One region of the Agrobacterium larrymoorei genome, then DNA from elsewhere that is predicted to be linked to it. Evidence: riboswitches for the same ligand, from Rfam matches in the RefSeq annotation. Region 1 holds a riboswitch; the other holds the start of a gene.

Region 1 (8,043 bases):
TCGCCCGCATACGGATTTTGCCGTGGTGAACCCGGAAGACGATCCGCGTTACCGTGAATATGTGGACGATTACTTCGCGCTGGTTGGCCGTGCCGGTATCAACCCGGAAGCCGCCCGTACAATCGTTCGTACCAACACCACCGTCATCGGTGCGCTTTCCGTCAAGCGCGGAGAAGCGGATGCGCTGATCTGCGGTCTGGAAGGACGTTTCGACCGCCACCTGCGCGATGTAAACCAGATCATCGGCAAGCGCGAAGGCTCGCAGTCGTTTGCGGGCCTCAGCCTGCTCATCACGCAGCGCGGCGCGCTGTTCCTGACCGATACATTCGTCAATTACGAGCCGACCTCGGAAGAAGTTGCCGAAATGGCGATCCTTGCTGCCAAGGAAATCAAGCGCTTCGGCATCACGCCGAAGATTGCGCTGGCCAGCCATTCGAATTTCGGCTCGCGCGATTCCGAAAGCGCTCGCAAGATGCGCCGGGCGCTTCAAATCGTGCGTAATGCCGCGCCGGAACTCGAAATCGATGGTGAAATGCAGGGTGGTTCTGCGCTGTCGGAAATTCTGCGCAAGCGCGCCATGCCGAACAGCGCGCTGTCTGGTGAAGCCAACCTTCTGGTCTTCCCGAACCTCGATGCGGCCAATATCTCGCTCGGCGTCGTTCGCACCATGACGGAAGGTCTGCATGTCGGCCCGATCCTGCTCGGTACGGCTCTGCCCGCGCACATCCTGTCGCCCACCGTCACCTCGCGTGGCGTGGTCAACATGGCGGCGCTGGCCGTGGTGCAGGCGTCCCAGCCTTCCGAATAAGCCCATCGCCGTGTTCGGCGCTTGCGTAATTTCGGATTAACGCAATTTTGAACTGGCTGTTGCCGCAATGCGGCACGGCCCTATGCTATCCTGAACTTATAAACGCCATTCGCGTTTGTGATTAATGTTCACTCAGAGGATAGAGCCGCATGTGGCAGGCTTGCAGAAACGGATCGGACCATTGACCCCGCGCCGCAGCCTAATGATCGGTTCGATAATCGCTGTTCTTCTGGCTGCGCCGATTTCCGCGCAGGCCAACAATATTTGCGATTCCCTCCGGGCCGAGCTTCGCCAGCCCAGCACCGTCATCGGCAACACGGCGCAGGTTCGCCAGTTCGCCAGTGCGCTTACGCAGCAGAATATCATCGTGCGCCGGATCAAGAACGATCTTCGCCGCTATGGCTGCTCCTCAGGCAGTATCGTCGTTTACGGCAATCCCAATGCGCAGCTCTGCGGCGAAATCGGTGATGCACTGGCGCAGGCCGAGGCAGAGCGTGACATGATCGCCGAAGACCGTGACCGGATGCTGGCCATGCAGCGCAACAACCAGTCGGACGATCACCGGGAAAGGATCATGGCGGCGCTGGATGCCGAAGGCTGCTTCGATGAAGGCTCCCCGGATTATGCATCCGCCGATCCTTATCGAAACCCGGAAACGCGCGGCTACACCGACCCATTCAACGACCCGAGACCAGAAGAACGGGGCGATTATTCACCGACACCGGATATGCCGATGCAGGGCGGTTTGAGAACGCTGTGCGTGCGAACCTGCGACGGCGCTTTCTTCCCGATTTCTTCCAATGCCACACCGCTGGATTTCCGCGCGCAGGCAGCGCAATGCGCGCGCATGTGTCCGGGTACCGAAACGGAACTCTTCTACCACGCCATGGAGGGACAGGAGAGTTCGGACATGGTTTCGGCAAAAACCGGCAAGCCCTACACGTCCATGCCGACGGCTTTCGCCTATCGCAATGGCTCTGCCACCAACCGGTCCTCCTCATGCAGCTGCAACATGGCCGCTTACCATGATGAAATGAAGACGCAGGAACAGCAGGCCAGCGCACCGCAATCCACGCCCTATTCCGGCATCACGCAAATTCCATCACCGCAAGGTGACAAGGCTTCCAAGCCGCCGGAAACGAAGACGGAAGCCAAGGCGGAGCCGGTGCCTGACCGGGAATACGACCCGAAGAGCAGCCACGTCCGCGTTGTCGGGCCGCAATTCCTGCCTGAAGAGACCAGCCGGATCGATCTTAAGAATCCGGCTTTGAAAGGCACGCAGCCGCAGCAGGATCAGGCGCAGTAATCTAGCGACACCCTGTTTCGCCCCAGCGACCATTGAAAAGCAGCTCGTCCAGCGGCAGACGCTGTCGCCAGCCTTTTACCGCCAGCTCCGGCTCGGCATAAAGCTGCTCGACGCGCCCGATGCAAAGCCATGCAACGATTTCGATGTGCTGCGGAATGCCGAGTATTCTGCGAATATCCGCATCGTGAAAAATGCTGACCCAGCCCACGCCGATGCCCTCCGCCCGCGCGGCGAGCCAAAGATTTTGCACGGCACAGACGGTGGAATAAACATCCATGCGCGGATTATGGGTTCGCCCCAGCACCACGTCACCACCGCGCGTGGGATCACAGGTCACGCAAATCGACAGCGGCGCCTTGCGAATGCCTTCCAGCTTCAGGCTTCGATAAAGCGCCTGTTTTTCATCGGAAAACATGGCGCTGGCCTCGTCATTGGCACGAGAGAAGGCACGCCAGACCTCCTCTTTCGTTGCCGCATCGCTGACCAGTGTGAAATTCCACGGCTGCATGAAGCCAACCGAGGGTGCTGCGTGCGCAGCTTCGAGCAGCCTGCGAACCAACACATCCGGCAAAGGATCGGGCAAAAACTGGTCCCTTACATCGCGTCGCGTCTCGATGGCGTGGTAAACCGCAGCCTTGTCGTCATCGGAAAATTCACAAACCGGCACCAGCTTGTGCCGCATAGCATCAGACCGCATCGTCAATCCCCAACAATGCCGAGAAAGCTCCTTGCCATGCCTCGTAAGAGCACCAGGCAAACAGCATTTCTCAAAACCTTCCGCCGTCCACGCGGGTCGGTCTATCTCGTCAGGCCGGTCTTCTGACTTGGCTTCATCTGCCCGCTGCCGCCTTCCCGAAAACTCAGTGGCTCATGGCAACAGGCATCCGCCTCACAGCGTTGGGCACGTCGCGGTCTCTCACCGCATTCCCGATTCTCCCGCTAGAAGCAGGCACCTGACGGGGAAGCTATGGGGAAATTTACGCAATGGCGCAAGCGCCGCTGCATCATTCGGCAGGGAAATACCGGACATAAGCAAACTCATCACCATACGGTGACCAGTTGGGAGAATTCATCGTGCCCTGCCCGCCGAACAGATCGAACAGCGTTTCAACATTGCTCCCATCCGGGTCCATCAACCGCACACGCACATCGAGATCGCGAGGGTGATCGAAAACGTCGCTGTCATAGGAAATGAAGACCACCTTGTCTCCTTTCGGAGACGGATGAGGAAACCAGTCACCATACGCACTGTCGGTGATCCGCTCTACGTCGGAGCCGTCCGGCCTGACCCGCCAAATCTGCATCTGCCCCGTGCGGCTGGAATTGAAATAGATCCACGCGCCATCCGGCGAATAATCCGGCCCGTCATTCCGGCCTTCGCCATGCGTGAGCAGCGTCTCGGTGCCGGTCTCGACATCCATGGCGTAGATATCGAAAACCTGATCGCGGATACCGCAATAGGCAAAGCTTTTGCCATCCGGCGCCCAGCCATGCCAATAGGATGGCAGGTTTTTCGTCATCAATCGTGGAGCGCCGCCGGACGACGGCAGAAGATAAATCGCGCTTTTGCCGAACTCAACCTTATCCGAAATCGCATAGAGCGAACCATCCGGCGAAATACCGTGATCATTGTTGCACTCGGTCGCAAAGCCGGTATCGACTTTCTCGGCTTTCGTGTCTCCATCCAGCGACAGCCGATAAAGCAGGCCACCGCTGTTCAACAACAGATATCGCCCATCCGGCGACCAATTGGGCGCTTCGAACAGTGCACTCGTTTGCCAAACGACCCGGTTCTGGCGCGTGCGGATGTCATAGATCTCGATGGAACTGCGCATTCTTCCTCCCTGCACACGCCAGTCGAATACCCGCGATCACCTGTCGCGGAAGCGATTGGTGATCGGGTAGCGCCGGTCGCGACCGAAATTCTTCTTGGTGATCTTCACGCCCGGCGCGGACTGGCGGCGCTTGTATTCCGCAAGATAAAGCAGATGCTCGATACGGTGGACCGTCGCGACATCGTGGCCGCGGGCAACGATCTCATCCACCGACATTTCCTGCTCCACGAGGCATTCCAGAATATCGTCCAGCACCGGATAAGGCGGTAGCGAATCCTGGTCGGTCTGGTTCGGACGCAGTTCTGCCGAAGGTGCCTTGGAGAGGATGTTTTCGGGAATGACCTCACCGGAAGGTCCCAAAGTATCCGGCGGCACATGCGCGTTGCGCCATCTGGAAATGGCGTAGACCTGCATCTTGTAGAGGTCTTTGATCGGATTGAAGCCGCCATTCATGTCGCCATAAAGCGTGGCGTAACCTACCGACATCTCGGACTTGTTGCCGGTCGTAACCACCATGGAGCCGAACTTGTTGGAAACGGCCATGAGGATCGTGCCGCGCGCGCGGCTCTGAAGATTTTCCTCGGTGATGCCTTCTTCCGTCCCCTCGAACAGATCGGCCAGCGCTGACATGAAACCGTCCACGGGTTCGGCAATCGGCACGATATCGTAGCGGCAACCCAGCGCCTTGGCGCAATCTGCCGCGTCTTTCAGCGATTCCTCCGAAGTATAGCGATACGGCAGCATGATGCAGCGCACACGCTCCTCGCCCAGCGCATCCACCGCAATCGCAGCGCAGATGGCCGAATCGATACCGCCGGAAAGACCGAGCACAACGCTCTTGAAGCCGTTTTTGTTGACGTAATCGCGGAAACCCAGAACGCAGGCGCGATAATCGGCCTCTTCCCCTTCCGGTATGTGCGAAACCGGGCCTTGCGCGCAGTGCCATCCGCGCTCTGTGCGTTTCCAGTCGGTCACGGCCAGCGTCGGTTCGAACTGGCTCATCTGGAAAGCCAATGTCTTGTCCGCATTGAAGCCGAAGCTTGCGCCATCGAAGACGAGCTCATCCTGCCCGCCAAGCTGGTTTGCGAAAATCAGTGGCAGTCCGCTTTCGATCACCTGACGCAGAGCTACCTGATGGCGAACATCGACCTTGCCGCGATAGTAGGGCGAACCATTCGGCACCAGCAGCATTTCGGCACCGGCTTCGGCAAGCGTCTCGCACACGCCGAGATCGTTCCAGATTTCTTCGCAGATCGGAATACCGATGCGAACACCCCTGAAATTATAGGGGCCTGAGATGGAGCCTTCGCTGAAAACACGCTTCTCATCGAACTCGCCGTAATTTGGCAGATCCACCTTATCGCGCAGCGCGATGATCTTGCCGCCATCCAGCAAAGCCACCGAGTTGTGACGCCCCACCTCTCCCTGTCGCGGGAACCCGATGATTACGCCCGGCCCGCCATCCACCGTGTCGGCGGCCAGATCCTCGACCGCTTTCAGGCAGGATTTGAGGAAAGCGGGTTTCAGAACCAGATCTTCCGGCGGGTAGCCGGAGATGAAAAGTTCGGTCAGAAGAAGCAGATCGGCACCCTGAGATGCCGCGTCCGCTCTCGCCTCTCGCGCCTTGGCAAGGTTGCCTGCAACATCGCCAACGGTTGGGTTGAATTGCCCAATGGCAATCCGCAAGATCTGGGGAATGGTGTCTGCTGTGCTCATGCCTTCCTCATTATAGCGCCGCGCCACGCTGCGCAACGCGCAGGACAAAAACTGTTCTGAAACAACGTCTAGTCAAGAAAATTTCGAACAAGCCAATGGCGATTATGCCGCTCACGCGATGGTTATCGTGAAGGCTTGTGAATTTTGCCTAGTTCATGTCGCGTTCACCGCGCTTATGTGACAGTTAGATGACACATTCATGACAGGCGATTCACCGCCCGTTCCCAGACTGCCGGAGTAATACAGTGACGAATTCGGTGCCCAAAACAACGGTTGCCGAAAGGATGAAGCTCGTCCTTTCAAAACCGTGGACATGGTCCCCCAACCAGCTTGCGAATGATCTTTATCCCTTCGTCAACCTCACTCTGGCCGCCATACTGCTCATCGTCTGCATGGAATGGATTGCGCGCGGCACGCTGCATGATGTCGGCGCTTTCCTGACCTCGCCCACCCGTCCGGGCCTGACGACCATCGCCGCCCTCGTGCTGGGGCTGATGGCGCTCGATGCGCTCTTCGGGCGTTATTATCAGTCGCTTCTGCTTGCCGTTCCGCTGTTGATAATGCCTGCATTCATCTCCAGCCAGAAGCAGCTTTATCTGTCGGATCCGCTTTATCCGTCCGATCTGCTGTTCGGCCGCCAGATCATCCAGCTGCTTCCGGCCATGTTGAAGGCGCAGCCCTTCACGGCCCTGCTGCTTTCGCTGGTTCTCGTTGCGGCAACTGTTGGCGCTGTTTGGCTGTGGCGTTTCTGCCGCCAGCATGCGCCGATCATGTCCACGGGCTCGCGCGTGTGGCGGGTGGCGCTGGCGGTTCCGCTGCTGGCGGGTCTCGGTTCGCTGATGGAATATTCGCATTATTCCTGGGTCAGGGACCGGCTGAACATCATTCCGATGATGTGGGATCAGAAGGAAAATTATCGCCACAACGGCTTCATCATGGCCTTTGCCTTCAACATTCCGATGGCAAACGTAAGCGCGCCGGAAGGTTACGGCGAGAACGCCATCACGGACATCTCATCCGATGGATCGGCCTATGCCGTGAACCACAGCAAACTGCCGGATGTGATCATGATCATGAGCGAGTCGCTGTGGGATCCAACGCGCCTCAAGACTGTCTCCCTGTCGCGTGATCCGATGCCTACGATCCGCAGCAAGCAGTCCGGCCACGTTTTTTCGCCGGAGTTCGGCGGCATGACGGCCAATGTGGAATTCGAAGCGCTAACCGGTTTCAGCAATGCTTTCCTGCCCTATGGCAGCATCCCCTATCAGCAATATATCCGCAGACCGGTACCTTCCTTGGCCACATTCTTTCGTGGCGAAGGTTACTCCGCCATTGCCATGCATCCGTTTCAGGAGTGGTTCTGGAATCGCAAGGAAGTCTATAAGCATTTCGGCTTCGAGGAATTCCGCTCGGAAGAAAACATGCCGCCCATGGAAAAGCGCGGCACCTTCGCCTCGGATGCGTCGCTGACCAACGAAATCATCCAGACGGTGGATGCAGCGGAAAAGCCGCAGTTCCTCTTTGCCGTCACCCTGCAGGGACACGGACCCTATGAGCCGAACCGCTACACAGAAAACAGCATCTCAGTCCGCGGCGACCTTTCCGATCATGCCCGCGATGCGCTGGCAACTTACGCGCAAGGCGTGACCGAGGCGGATGAGAGTTTCGCCCGCCTGATCGACTGGGCAAAGAACCGCGAGCGGGAAACCGTGATCGTTCTCTTTGGCGATCACCTGCCGCCGCTTGGGGCAACCTATGTCGAAAGCGGCTATATGCCGGGCATGGTCGCAACGCGCCGCGCGCCGCTGACGACGATGAAGCAGGAGCATGAAACGCCGCTCGTCGTCTGGTCGTCCAGAACGGGGTTGCAGAACCGAATCGGCACCATCAGCCCTGCGCTTCTGCCCTACCATGTGCTGAAAACCGCAGGCTTCGATGACCCCTTCTATACGGGCGTGCTCGGCAACGTGCAGAAATCCTTCTCCGTCATAGACCGCCATATGCTGATGGAACGCGATGGCTCCGCCGTGCCGGACTGGTCCATCTCTCCTGCGGCTTTGCCGACAACGCTTTCGGAGTATCGCCAACTGCAATTCGACATGATGTTCGGTAGCCAGTTCGGCAAGGAACGCTTCTTCCCCGGCTTCAGCTGGCTGCATGAGGGCGAACCATCCAGTTGAAGAAATGCGATACCGCCGAATTCATTTGAACTTGGCGGTATCGTGCGCTTATCTCCGCTTATGCGACGCCGGAGATAAGTCATGTCTGCCATTCCCGATTACATCGTGTCCCACTTCAAGCGCTCATCCAGAGACATTGGCGAAATCGAAAAGAAAATTCTGCACGTCGCCCATCAGAGGCAGTTGATCTCCACGGAT
Region 2 (8,043 bases), 510 kb from region 1:
CTACGACGCCGAAACCGTGAAGACCGCCGTCACCACCATCAGCACCAATGCCAAGGCCTTCCCGGATCAGTTCCCGGCAGGTTCCGAAGGCGGCGCTGCTGCACCGGCCATCTGGCAGAATTTCGCAGACTTCAAGTCCAAGTCCGAAAAGCTCGGCGCGGATGCGGATGCTGTTCTGGCACAGCTGCCGACGGATCAGGCCAGCACGGGTGCGGCTCTCAAGACGCTCGGCGCGGATTGCAGCTCCTGCCATCAGACCTACCGTGTGAAGAAGTAACGCTGAATATCAAGGCCCGCTGGTTCAGCGGCGGGCCATTTTTTACAATATTTTTATTGATGAGCGGAGTGGGTGATGGCGTCCATCTGGGCAAAGCTTGGCGGTGGCATCGTGGTTGCCGGTATTGCCGGTTTCGGCATTTTCATGTGGGTAACCGAACCCCAGCGCCAGCCGCCAAGCCACTGGGCCAATTTAGGCGAGCCGGATCTGGCCAATGGCGAAACGCTGTTCTGGGCGGGCGGCTGCGCAAGCTGTCACGCCGCACCGGATGCAACGGGCGATGCGCTGAAGACGCTTGCGGGCGGGCAGGCTCTGCCAAGCCCCTTCGGCACCTTCCACATGCCTAATATCTCGCCTGATCCAAACCACGGGATCGGAGGCTGGACGGTCGCCGAATTCGGCGATGCCATGACCCGGGGTGTGGGCAAAAACGGTGAGCATCTCTACCCGTCCTTCCCCTATAATTCCTACGCACGGATGACGCCGCAGGATATCAACGATCTCTTCGGCTATCTGAAAACCTTGCCCGCAAGCACCAATGATGCGCCGGGCCATGATCTGCCATTCCCCTTCAACATGCGCCTCACGCTCGGCGGCTGGAAGTTCCTCTATTTCGACAAGGGCCAGCCGCGCGTGGAGCTGGCCAATGCCGATACGGAAGTGGCGCGCGGTCAGTATCTGGTGGAAGGCCCCGGCCATTGCGGCGAGTGCCACACGCCGCGCGATATGCTGGGCGGCTTCGTGAAGGACAAGTGGCTGGCTGGCGGCCCGAACCCGGAAGGTGAGGGCACCATTCCCGATATCACCCCCGGCTCGAAGGCCATCGGCTCCTGGACCAAAGAAGACATCGCCAACTACCTCGAAACCGGCTTTACGCCGGAATTCGATAGCGCGGGCGGCTCCATGGTAAAAGTCCAGCAGAACATGGCACGGCGGACGGCAGAAGACCGCAATGCGATTGCGGCCTATCTCAAGGCTGTGCCATCGCGCTGATCTTTATCGTTGCTTGTCCCGCGATAGCGATCCGTCCGCTTAATCCTGTTCGAGTTGTCATTGCGGGGGGTTCTGTCTCGCCGCCCTGATCTGCTTTGGACAAAATCAGGGCATTTTATAAAATGCGGTGAATCCACAAGTAGAGGTGTGACACTAATAATTCGGATTTTTTGTGATTATTGCTTATTTTAAGTTGTATTTGGAGTATTGAGCAGGAAAACTACATTTTTATATTATATTAATTTATGCTTTAAAACTATATTAGATAATTTTTACTTTGTTTACTTGTTATGGCTAATAAAGGTTTGCCTCATGACGAGAGCCCACGCACGACCGGAACCTTAGGACAGCTTCAGTCCGGCAGGCGTCTTCTGCAACGTGCCTTCCGTTAGACCCAGGGATTTCTCCCATGAAACGTCCGAATATAAAAACCTTGCTGATTTCCATTTTAGTCGTGATTGCGGGTGCGTGCGCCATCTTTGGCTATATCGCATTGACGGGCCTGTCGCGTACGAACGAAGCAACGAAAGAAATTGCCACCAACTGGTTGCCCAGCATCAGAACGGCCAATGCCATAAACACCGCCGCGGGCGATTTTCGTATCGCCGAGGGCGCGCACGTCATGTCGACGGACGCGAAAGAAATGCAGAGTGCGGAAAGCGATATCGGCATCGCCGATCGCAAAATCGAAGAACTGCGTGAGACATATCAGCGTCTGATTTCTTCCGATGAAGAACGCAAGCTTTACGCTACTTTCTCAGATCAGTGGAAAAGCTACAAGGCGCTGCATGACAAGCTGATGGTGCTTTCACGCGCCAACAACACCGAAGAAGCATCGGCTTTCTACAAAACACAGATGCGCAGTGTTTATGATGCCGTCGGCACTCAGCTCGATCAGATCATCGCGCTCAACAATTCCGGCTCTGATTCCAGCTACGCCTTGAGTGCCGCTGCTTACGACACGACTTTCACCATTGCCACGTTGACGCTTGGCTTTGTGGCGCTGATCGTCGTTGCGTCCGTTGGCTTCGTTCTGCAGGGCGTAACAAAGCCCATCAGTCAAATCACCGGCTCGATGAAGCGGCTTGCCGAGGGCGATGCGGCTTCCGCCATTCCCTATTCTGGCCGCGCTGACGAGATTGGCGAAATGGCTGGCGCGGTTGAAATCTTCCGTCAGGCAGCACTCACCAACAGGCGCCTGGAAACGGAGGCCGAGGAAAACCGTAACCGTGCCGAAGCCGACCGGATTGCAACGCAGGAAAAAGCAGAGGCCGACGCGGCAGAACGCTTGCGCATTGCCACATCCGGCCTTGCTGCCGGGCTGAAGCGGCTTGCGGAAGGGGATCTCGCCTTCCAGCTCAACGAAGCTTTCGCACCGGATTTCGAAGCGTTGCGGCATGATTTCAACCAGTCCGTCCGCCAGCTTGGGGATACGCTGAAGGACATCTCGCAGTCGATTTCAACGATGGACGATGGCACGCGGGAAATTGCAGCCGGTGCGGACGATTTGTCCCGCCGGACCGAACAGCAGGCCGCCTCGCTGGAAGAAACCGCAGCGGCTCTCGACCAGATCGTTGCCAATGTCAGCAATTCCTCCAAACGCACGGAAGAAGCGCGAAGCGTTACGAGCCAGGCCAACAGCTCTGCTGTCAAGTCCGCACAGGTCGTTTCACAGGCAGAAGAAGCGATGCGCAAGATCGAGCAGTCTTCGCAGCAGATTTCCAATATCATCGGCGTCATAGATGAGATTGCCTTCCAGACCAACTTGCTGGCGCTGAACGCTGGCGTGGAAGCCGCCCGTGCTGGTGAGGCTGGAAAAGGCTTTGCTGTCGTGGCACAGGAAGTGCGGGAACTCGCTCAGCGTTCCGCTCAGGCAGCCAAGGAAATCAAAAGCTTGATCCAGAACTCCTCTACCGAGGTGGAAAGCGGCGTGCGGTTGGTGCGCGATACTGGCGATGCCCTGAAGACCATCGGTGCCTTTATCGTTGAAGTGAACGGCCATATGGAATCCATCGCCATTTCGGCGCGGGAGCAATCCACAGGGCTTGTGGAAATCAACACCGCCGTCAACGCCATGGACCAGACGACCCAGCAGAATGCAGCCATGGTGGAACAATCCACCGCCGCCTCCAGCACCCTTGCGCAGGAGGCTGCAAAGCTTCGCTCCCTGGTAGAACGGTTCCAGTTGGAAGACGGGGGCACGGGCCGGGCTTCGGCACAGGCCTCTGCCCTGCGCCAAACGGCTGCTGCCATGTCTCGCCCTCAACCAGCCGCATCGCTGAAGACCGCCAATAGTGGCTGGCAATCCTTCTGATGGTTGAGCGTTTCCATTCAATGTGGAAACGCTCACGTTACGCCTGATACCGAAAATCGGGTCAAGCGTGATGACGAGAATTGACTCTCCACAACCACTGCCTGATAACAGACGTGTGATGGTCTTTCCGGGTTCGCCCGGAAAGTGAAAAGGGAATACGATAGGAGCGAGCATTCGCTCTCATTCGTGGCTGCCCCCGCAACTGTGAGCGGAGAGCCTGAAAACAATGACCACTGATCCGGCAAACCCGGATCGGGAAGGTGTTTTCAAGGTGACGACCCGTGAGCCAGGAGACCTGCCATCGCTGTAAGTGTCGTCAATGCCGGCGGGGTGTCCGGAAGAGCACGGTTGGCAGGTCGGCTCTATCCGCCCTGAGAACCCTGTTTATCTTTTCCCCGTGGTGAATGTTGAAAGCGCGCGCGCTGCGCCATGCAGGCCGCCGCTCAAAGGAGAGGGTCACTATGTCTATCCATCAAAATACGGCCTCAAGCGCCATTTCCACCAGCACATCCAAGATATTGCAGGGCTTAAGCGCTATTGCGCTTGGCCTGTTCATCGTCGGTTTCGTTGGCTTCTCGCATGTGGAAGCCATGCACAATGCGGCGCATGATACGCGCCACGCCAACGCCTTCCCGTGCCATTGAGGGGGAGGGGAACCATGCCGTTTTTCAGAAACATCGTCTTTACTGCCGTGCTTGTCGGGCTGATTGCGGGCCTTGCGACGAGCGCCATGCAGGCCATCGGCACCACACCGCTCATCCTTCAGGCGGAAACATTCGAGAGCGCCGGTGGTGATGCCGGGCACACCCATGCGGCTGGCACGCCCGCGGACCACCACCATGACGAGGAAGCCTGGGCACCTGCCGATGGTTTCGAGCGTAACGCCTATACGATTGCCGCCAACGTCTTGACCGCAATCGGTTATGCGCTGGTGCTGACCGGGCTGATCTCGCTGCGCGGTGCGCAGGGCGGCTGGCGCGAAGGGCTGTTCTGGGGGCTTTCCGGCTTTGCAGCCGTGATGCTGGCACCCATGATCGGCCTTCCGCCTGAATTGCCGGGCAGCCCGGCTGCCGATCTCAACGCCCGTCAAATCTGGTGGCTCGCAACCGTTGCAGCAACGGCAGGCGGCATCGCGCTGCTTGCCTTCCGGCGCACGGAGCCATGGGCCATCCTGCTTGCGGTCCTGCTCATCGTCGCGCCGCACATCGTCGGCGCACCCCTGCCGCCTGAGGGGGAACATGCGCTGGCGCCCCTGCCGCTCGAACGCCGCTTCGTCGTCGTCGCAACGGTTACCAGCTTCGTCTTCTGGCTGATCCTCGGTTCGCTCAGCGGTCTGTTCCTCAAGCGCTTCGAATTGGTCAAGTGAAATGATAGAGGGCGAGGGGAGCGCAGCCGAGTGGAGCGATGAGCTCGATTGTCTGCGTTTCCCCGTCCCCGGCCATGGCGCAGCCTGCGCCATGCACCGCCTGGCCTTCAAGGCGCTTCTGCCGGAAACGCCGTCGAAAGAGCGTTGCCTGGATTATTTTCATGGAAATCAAGCATCATTCCTCGCTGCTGCGCGCAGCAAGATCGACCTGATGAACATCCCAAAGAACCACAGCCTGCACATCAACAGCCGTGATGTGCGGCGAGCCAGTTCGGCAGAAAGCGCGAAAGGACCAGCGCGCCGCTGCCGTGTTCTGGATCGTTAAGGCTTGAGATGCTCGGCGGAAAACACCGAAATCTCCGCTTCGGCTTCCGGCCCCCACAGGTCCAGCGCCTTCAGGACTTCGGCAGCAAACGTGACCGGAGAATTCCCCGGCGCGGTAACGATACCCTTGTCGCTGACGGCCTGTGGCTGGTCGCGATAAAGCCCGGCACCCTCGTACATCTCGTATCGCTGATGCGAGGCGAGCGAGTTGCCGGTATGTGCCGCATGGTTCAGGACGCCCGTTCCCGCAAGCGCGCTCGCCGCCGCACAAATACCCGCCACAACGCGGTCCTGCGCGCGAAACCGATGGACCAGATCGGTAAAATCGGGCGCAGCACCTTTTTCCCAGCTCAATCCGCCGGGAATGACGAGCGCATCGATATCGTCGGGGTCGAGCGCTTCATAGGCCGTGTCCGGCATCACCTTCAGCCCACCCATGGACGTCAAGGGCTTGCCATCGGGCGATGCAGTGACGATCTCCACGCCCAGATAACCGCGTGCGGCGGCAGCCAGCAGAGCGGGCTCCCAGTCGGCAAATTCCTCTGTCAGCGCTATGGCGATACGCGTCATGTCATCCTCCGAACGTCTGTGCGTGTCTCAGGAAAGCGCCTGCATGAAGCGCATGCCGGTGACCGGGCGCGGTACGAAATCCATGTTTTCGTAGAACTTATGTGCGGCGAAATTGCCGGTGGCAGCACCAACGGACAGGAAATCACAGCCGCAACGCTTCGCCACGTCACGCGCACGGGAAACCAGATGCTGGCCAGTGCCGTGGCCGCGATGCCCATCCCGCACGAAGAGGTGATGCAGTTCCATACCGCGACGACCTTCCTGCGCACGGTAGAGCGGCACGAGGATCGCGTAGCCGATCAACTCGCCATCGGCTTCTGCAACAAGTGCTGTGATCCAGGGGATTTGCGCGAAGAGATCACGCTCCAGCTTTTCCGGCGTAATCGCCGCCGCATCACCATGATGAGCCGCCAAAAGCGTGATCATCTCGTTGAGTTCAGGCAGATCGGTCTTGCGCGCACCACGAATGGTCACGACGGGCGGTCTCGGTAAGGTCAGAAGGCTGTCTTCGGTCATTTCTGCGGTCCTTCGGGTTCTGGTCTTTTGCCGTCAGGACGTTTGAAAACAACAAAGCCGCCTGACGGCGGCTTGTTGACAAACTGATCTGTCGAGCCGCCCTTAAAGGAAGGCCCAAAAATACGTGCAGGAAATGGGTGCGCGTTCGTTGATCATGCGAGAGTGATGCGCTCGAATCGTAATCGTGTCAAGGCCGGATTTCTGGTTTGCACCAATTGCGGTTTTTGTGCCTATTTTACGTTTGTGTAATTGCGTCGGATATGGATTGGGAGGGGCTAACGCTAATGAACGATACTACCTTGAAATTTTACGAGGCAAACTCCGAGAAATATACGGCCGACAAAAATGCTCCCAATCCTAGATTGTTTACTTTTCTCAAACAGTGCAAACTAAATGGTAGGGTGCTCGAATTGGGTACAGGTCGTGGCGTTGATGCTGCAGTAATCATCAAGAACGACTTCAAACTAGATGCGACAGACGGCTCATCGGAACTTGCCGCCATCGCTTCACTTCGCATCGGGCAGCCTGTCAAGACGATGTTGTTCAACGAGCTGGATGCTAAAGATGTTTAAGACGGGGTTTACGCCTGCGCTTCCCTGACCCATGTGCCGCGACTACAACTCGGTGGGGTCATTACGAGAATTTACCGTGCGATGACTGAGAACGCTGTCGTTTGGGCTAGTTTTAAGGCGGGTAGCGAGGAGGGTTCAGATGCGCTGGGCCGCTACTATAACTATTTCCAGCAAGATCAGTTGATATCGCTTTGGCAGGCATCAACGCCTTGGCATAACATTGAGGTCGAGGCCTGGACAGACAGCGCATGTGACTCCAAGCAGACTGATTGGCTTGCTATCACAGCGATGAAATGAAGTCTGCTTCGGGTCAAAAACCGTCACATTCGTTCGGCTGGTTTGCGCCGATTTCGGATGTGAGCACCTTAATTTATCATAGCCAAAAAACATAGTTGCAGAGCATGAAGGCAGAACTCAAAAAATTTAATATGTTGGGAAGAGACGGAGAATGGTTTATCCCAGACAACACTGAATACTTCGGAGCTTTATTGGACCTCGTTATCGGCCCTCCGGATAGCAAAGGTGGAGATAATTTCTCTGCTGTTGTCTGCACACCATTATGGTTTGCTGATAACGTTTTAAATCCTAAGCCAGGTCACGAAACCCATGAGAGACATTCACATCCTCTTTTCGGTCGACATTATCTATTTGTACAATCTTACGACGAACGCGCTATTCGTGACGTTGTCGAATATTTCATTGCATCTCAAACTGCGGACAATTGGGACAGGCTTGCGACGCTTTTAAGCAGAGAACTCGCATGGGAGTTTGAGGACTACGTCGACGTTAAAGATTGAGGACTATAATCCGCCAAGGCCGAGGTTCGCCACTCAATTTGGATCGCTGCGACCTTCCGGCTCGTTGCCATCACTCCCATGAGCTCTGCCCTCAATGCTCATGCTTGCAAAGCCCGTGGTTCGACAATGCGCGGATGACATAGCAATCCTCGATGGAATGGCCGTCGCAATGGGAGACGATGCGTTCGAGTTCGTGCTCCAGCTTCTTCAGCTTGGCGATCTTTTCGCGCACCGTTGCCAGGTGATCGGCGGCGATGCGGTCGGCGCCTTCGCAAGGGAGTTCGCGGTGCTGGCTGAGCGCGATCAGTTCGCGG

The links. A riboswitch is a leader RNA that binds a small molecule or an ion and turns the genes downstream of it on or off. The one in region 1 is predicted to bind cobalamin.
Region 2: linked by a shared signal. The riboswitch ahead of CFBP5473_RS11205 (CbtB domain-containing protein) and the one ahead of bluB (5,6-dimethylbenzimidazole synthase) in region 1 are both predicted to bind cobalamin.

Annotation. Positions count from the first base shown of each region.
Region 1 is NZ_CP039691.1:1,797,295-1,805,337, forward strand. It holds gene CFBP5473_RS08555 (NADP-dependent malic enzyme) at 1-808, shown strand, start outside; gene CFBP5473_RS08560 (DUF2865 domain-containing protein) at 990-2,114, shown strand; gene bluB (5,6-dimethylbenzimidazole synthase) at 2,116-2,796, opposite strand; cobalamin riboswitch at 2,907-3,086, opposite strand; gene CFBP5473_RS08570 (TolB family protein) at 3,119-3,949, opposite strand; gene CFBP5473_RS08575 (NAD+ synthase) at 3,986-5,665, opposite strand; gene CFBP5473_RS08580 (LTA synthase family protein) at 5,950-7,845, shown strand; gene CFBP5473_RS08585 (DUF1003 domain-containing protein) at 7,927-8,043, shown strand, end outside.
Region 2 is NZ_CP039691.1:2,309,420-2,317,462, reverse strand. It holds gene CFBP5473_RS11220 (c-type cytochrome) at 1-277, shown strand, start outside; gene CFBP5473_RS11215 (cytochrome c) at 353-1,270, shown strand; gene CFBP5473_RS11210 (methyl-accepting chemotaxis protein) at 1,680-3,584, shown strand; cobalamin riboswitch at 3,687-3,901, shown strand; gene CFBP5473_RS11205 (CbtB domain-containing protein) at 4,046-4,228, shown strand; gene CFBP5473_RS11200 (CbtA family protein) at 4,243-4,950, shown strand; gene CFBP5473_RS11195 (hypothetical protein) at 4,952-5,275, shown strand; gene CFBP5473_RS11190 (type 1 glutamine amidotransferase family protein) at 5,272-5,844, opposite strand; gene CFBP5473_RS11185 (GNAT family N-acetyltransferase) at 5,872-6,360, opposite strand; gene CFBP5473_RS25340 (class I SAM-dependent methyltransferase) at 6,645-6,932, shown strand; gene CFBP5473_RS11175 (Imm8 family immunity protein) at 7,334-7,729, shown strand; gene CFBP5473_RS11170 (MerR family transcriptional regulator) at 7,821-8,043, opposite strand, start outside.